2 regions of the Sphingomonas taxi genome follow, and region 2 is predicted to be linked to the other one. Evidence: riboswitches for the same ligand, from Rfam matches in the RefSeq annotation. Region 2 holds a riboswitch; the other holds the start of a gene.

Region 1 (2,388 bases), on a different replicon from region 2:
CGATCAGCGACATCGCGCCGGCGGGCACCTGGCCAAAGGTGCCGACGACCTCGGGATGGCCGGCGTGGCCGATGAAGATGATATGGCGGCCGGCGGCGACGAGCCGCTCGGCCTGACGATGGACCTTCGACACCAATGGGCAGGTTGCGTCGAGATAGTCGAGGCCGCGGTTCTGCGCGTCGACCGGCACCGACTTTGGCACGCCGTGCGCGGAGAAGACCACCGGCGCGCCGTCGGGCACCTGGTCGAGCTCCTCGACGAACACCGCGCCCTGCGCCTTCAGCGTGTCGACGACGAACTTGTTGTGGACGATCTCGTGGCGGACGTAGACGGGCGCGCCGTGCTTCTCGATCGCGAGTTCGACGATGCGGATCGCGCGGTCGACGCCGGCGCAGAAGCCGCGCGGTGCGGCGATCAGCAGTTCGAGGACGGGCTTGCCGCCGTCCGCGGGGAATTGGGAGGCCATGCCGGCGGTTCTACGCGATTGGTGCGGCGCACGGAAGTACGCGATTGGCTCACCGCGCGGAAGTACGCGATTGCTTGCACGCGGGAAAGCCGGTTCCTATGGTGCGCCGCGCATCGCCCGGGTTCTCCGGCGGCGCATCACTGTCCGTTCGACAAAGGTACGCGTCCTCGTGAAAACCCCGGCTTTAGGCCTGTCCGCCCTCGCGCTGATCCTCTCGGGCTGCGCCAGCAAGGGCGAGATCGTCGAAGGCGGCATCTCCGCCGTGCGCTCCGCCTGCCCGACGGTCGGCGTCGCCGCCGGTACCGGCGACATCACCCTGTTCGATCCTGCGACGAGCCGCGACGCGAGCGCGATCGACGTCGTCGCCAGCATGACCAACGTGCGCGGCGCCTGCAACGACGCCGGCGAGCAGATCGCCACCAGCGTCACCTTCGACGTGCTCGCGCGGCGGACGCGGACCGAGGGCCCGCGCGACGTGGTGCTGCCTTATTATATCGCGATCGTCCGCGGCGGCTCGGCGGTGACCGCCAAGCGCAAGGGGCAGATCACGGTGCATTTCGACGCCGGGCAGGCGCGCGCGCAGGCGCAGGGCACCGCCTCGACGCAGATCGCGCGGGCGGCGGCGACCTTGCCCGACGAGGTGCGCAACCAGCTCACCCGCAAGCGCAAGGCGGGCGACGAGGATGCCGCGACCGATCCGCTGGCGCGGCCGGAGGTGCGCTCCGCGGTGCTGCGCGCGACCTTCGAGGCGCTGGTCGGCTTCCAGCTCACTGACGACCAGCTGAAGTATAACGCGCAACGCTGATTCTCATCCCTTCCCGCGCAGGGAGGGGAGGGCGTTTCCGCATTGACTAAGGCCCCGCCGCCCGTCACAGCACCACGCGTCGATGCCGGGCGACCGGCATGGGCGGGCGCGGGAGAGAGCCTCTTCACAAGGAGGCCGCCGAAGGAGCAACCACCCCGGAATCTCTCAGGCAAACGGGACCGCGCGCTGCCTTATCGACACTCTGGAAAGCGTTCCTTTGAGGAGCCACCGAAGGGGTAAGCCCGCCGCGCCACGCGCCGGGTCAAAGCTCTCAGGTCACCGTGACAGAGGGGGTATGACGGATCGATTGCGGCCCCGTGCCGTCTTTGGTCCCGTGCCTTTCTTGGAGACGGTTGATGAGCGATTCGCTGCCAGACACCTTGCCCGACCCGCTCGACGACCTCGACGGCGACGAGCCCGCAATCCAGCTGCTGCCGCTCGACGGCTGGCACCGCGCCCGCGGTGGCCGCATGGTGCCGTTCGCCGGCTATGAAATGCCCGTCCAATATGAGGGCATCATGGCCGAGCATCTGTGGACGCGCGACTCCGCCGGCCTGTTCGACGTCAGCCATATGGGCCAGGTCGGCTTCACCGGCGACGGGCTCGACGCCGCCGGCGTCGCCAGGGCGCTCGAAGCGGTGCTGCCGGGCGATATCGCCGGGCTCGCGCCGACCAAGATCCGCTATTCGCTGCTGCTCAACGACGAGGGCGGCATCCTCGACGATCTGATGGCCACGACGCTGCCCGCCGAGGGCGCGCATCCGTTCGGCGCGGCGAGCCATTACGTCGTCGTCAACGGCGCGACCAAATATGACGATCTCGCCTATCTGCTCGACGTGCTGCCCGACGATCTGACGATGAACCTTATGGAAGATCAGGCCTTGCTCGCGGTGCAGGGACCCAAGGCGGTCGCTGCCGTGTCGCGCTTGATCCCCGGCGTCGAGGATCTCGTGTTCATGACCGCGGGCGCGTTCGACTGGAACGGCCATGCGCTGTGGATCAGCCGTTCAGGCTATACCGGCGAGGACGGCGTCGAGATTTCGATCCCCGCCGAGGCCGCCGCCGATTTCGCCGATGCGATCTGCGCCGAGCCCGAGGTCAAGTCGATCGGCCTCGG
Region 2 (2,388 bases):
GCCGACACCCCGACACGTCAACATTCTACCACGTTGACGGCGAGGCCGCCGAGGCTCGTCTCCTTGTATTTCGAGCGCATGTCCTCGCCGGTCTGGCGCATCGTCTCGATCACCGCGTCGAGGCTGACGACGTGGCTGCCGTCGCCGCGCAGCGCGAGATAGGCGGCGTTGATCGCCTTCACCGCGCCCATCGTGTTGCGCTCGATGCACGGGATTTGCACCAGCCCGCCAATCGGGTCGCAGGTGAGGCCGAGATTGTGCTCCATGCCGATCTCGGCGGCATTCTCGATCTGGCGGTTGCTGCCGCCGAGCACCGCGGCGAGCGCGCCCGCCGCCATCGAACAGGCGACCCCCACCTCCCCCTGGCACCCCATTTCGGCGGCCGAGATCGACGCGCGCTTCTTGTAGAGCATGCCGATCGCCGCGGCGGTAAGCAGGAAACGGCGCGCGCCCTCGTCGTCGGCGCCCTCGATCAGCGTCTCGTAGAAGCGCAGCACCGCGGGCAGCACGCCGGCCGCACCGTTGGTCGGCGCGGTGACCACCCGGCCGCCGGCGGCATTCTCTTCGTTGACCGCGAGCGCCCACAGGCTGACCCATTCGAACACCTCGGCGGGGTTGCGACCGGGGGTGTCGCCGGTGAGGCCCTGCTGGATCGCGCGGGCGCGGCGCCGCACCTTGAGGCCGCCGGGCAATATGCCCTCCTGCGCGATGCCGCGGTCAATGCACGCGCTCATCGCGGCGCGGACCGCGTCGAGGAAGGCGTCGGTCTCCGTGGGGCTGCGCCACGCCTCCTCATTGGCGCGGACGAGCTCGGCGATCGACAGGCCGGTGGCATCGCCGAGCACGAGCAGATCGGCGCCCGAGCCGAACGGATGACGCACCGCGACGTTGCCCGCGGCGAGCCGTTCGCCCTTGCGCAGGATCGCGCCGCCCCCGATCGAGAAATAGGTCTCGGCATAGGTCGCGCCGTCGGCATAGCGGGCGGTGAAGGTCATGCCGTTGGGATGTTCGGGCAGAAAGTCGCGCGGGTGGAAGACGACGTCGTCGGGCGTGAAGGCGATAGCGTGGCGGCCAGCGAGGGTCAGCCGCCGGTTGCCGCGGATATCGGCGAGGATCGCCGGCGCGGCATCGGGATCGAGCCGCTCGGGCTCCCAGCCGGCGAGGCCGAGGATGGTCGCGGTGTCGGTGGCATGGCCGCGCCCGGTGAGCGCGAGACTGCCGTAGAGGTCGCAGGTGACGCCGACCGGAGCCCCCTGCCCTATCCCCTGCCCCGCGCCCTGTCCGAGCGCGCGCTGCCCGAAGTCGAAGGCGGCGCGCATCGGACCGACGGTATGCGAGCTCGACGGGCCGATGCCGATCGTGAACAATTCGGCGACGCTGATCGGGCGATCGAGGTTGCGGTCGAGCGGCGCGGTGACGGGATCGGTGTGCATGCGGTCCTTCCGCCGGTCGCTGCCGGCCTGCATGCCCCATCTGTCCCTTGCGCCTGAGATCATTATCCCGTCGGCGGGCACCGGCTGGCGCCACTCTCCAGATGTCGTCGTCGATCGGTCCTTCTGCCTGAGAGTTTCCGGGGCGGTTGCTCCTTCGGCGCCGGGGCCAGCCCGGTCTCTCCCTGATCGACGTCGCGGACGGTATCATCGCCCCGCCACCGGTCAAGGGCACCGCACGCGCCCGTTCCATCTTGTCGAGCTATCGACATGTCGACAGATCGACCTCGTGGCGTCTGGCCCCGCAAAGATTTGAAGGACTTGGCAGTGCAAGGTCGAGGCATAGACATGTCGACAATCAGACGCGTCGTACGGCGCATGCTGGGCGCGGCGCCTGCTCCTGCCGGAGCCAGCCATGGGCCGGCGAGACCCGCTGCTCGTCCCTCATTTCCTACTCGAAAGCACGAATGGGACGGCGTCCAAGCCCATTTTCCCTCGGGAATCCCGTGTGGGGTGCCAAAAGTTCGTGCTTTCGAGTAGGAAATGAACATGGCCCGTTCCCCTGCCCCGACCCGCCCGTCCGCCAGCGCCGGTACCGTGCCGCACCGCGACCTGTTCACGCTCGACAGCCCGCTGCACGGCGAGATCCGCGGCGAGCGGTCGCTGATGGCCTTTCCCTTCTTCGCGCTGTCCAAGAACGCCTGGATGAAGCCGCTGACCTACGATCACGCCACCGTGTCGATCGAGGTGCGCCCCTCGGCGAGCGGCGTCGCGACGATCTACGACAAGGAGATCGTGCTCTATATCGCCAGCCTGATGGCGGCGAAGCTCGAGGCGGGCGAGCATGTCGAGCAGGATTTCATCTTCACCGCGCATGATCTGTTCTCGGTCACCGGCTCCAACCATAGCGCGCGCTCCTACGGCCGGCTGTCGGAGGCGCTGGAACGGCTGCAGGGTA

Evidence for each region. A riboswitch is a leader RNA that binds a small molecule or an ion and turns the genes downstream of it on or off. The one in region 2 is predicted to bind glycine.
Region 1: another riboswitch for glycine. It lies ahead of gcvT (glycine cleavage system aminomethyltransferase GcvT); the one in region 2 lies ahead of MC45_RS17740 (L-serine ammonia-lyase).

The regions. Positions count from the first base shown of each region.
Region 1 is NZ_CP009571.1:1,261,866-1,264,253, reverse strand. It holds gene ispH (4-hydroxy-3-methylbut-2-enyl diphosphate reductase) at 1-466, opposite strand, end outside; gene MC45_RS05625 (hypothetical protein) at 636-1,271, shown strand; glycine riboswitch at 1,371-1,463, shown strand; glycine riboswitch at 1,464-1,569, shown strand; gene gcvT (glycine cleavage system aminomethyltransferase GcvT) at 1,628-2,388, shown strand, end outside.
Region 2 is NZ_CP009572.1:37,969-40,356, reverse strand. It holds gene MC45_RS17740 (L-serine ammonia-lyase) at 18-1,433, opposite strand; glycine riboswitch at 1,539-1,628, opposite strand; gene MC45_RS17735 (replication initiator protein A) at 1,980-2,388, shown strand, end outside.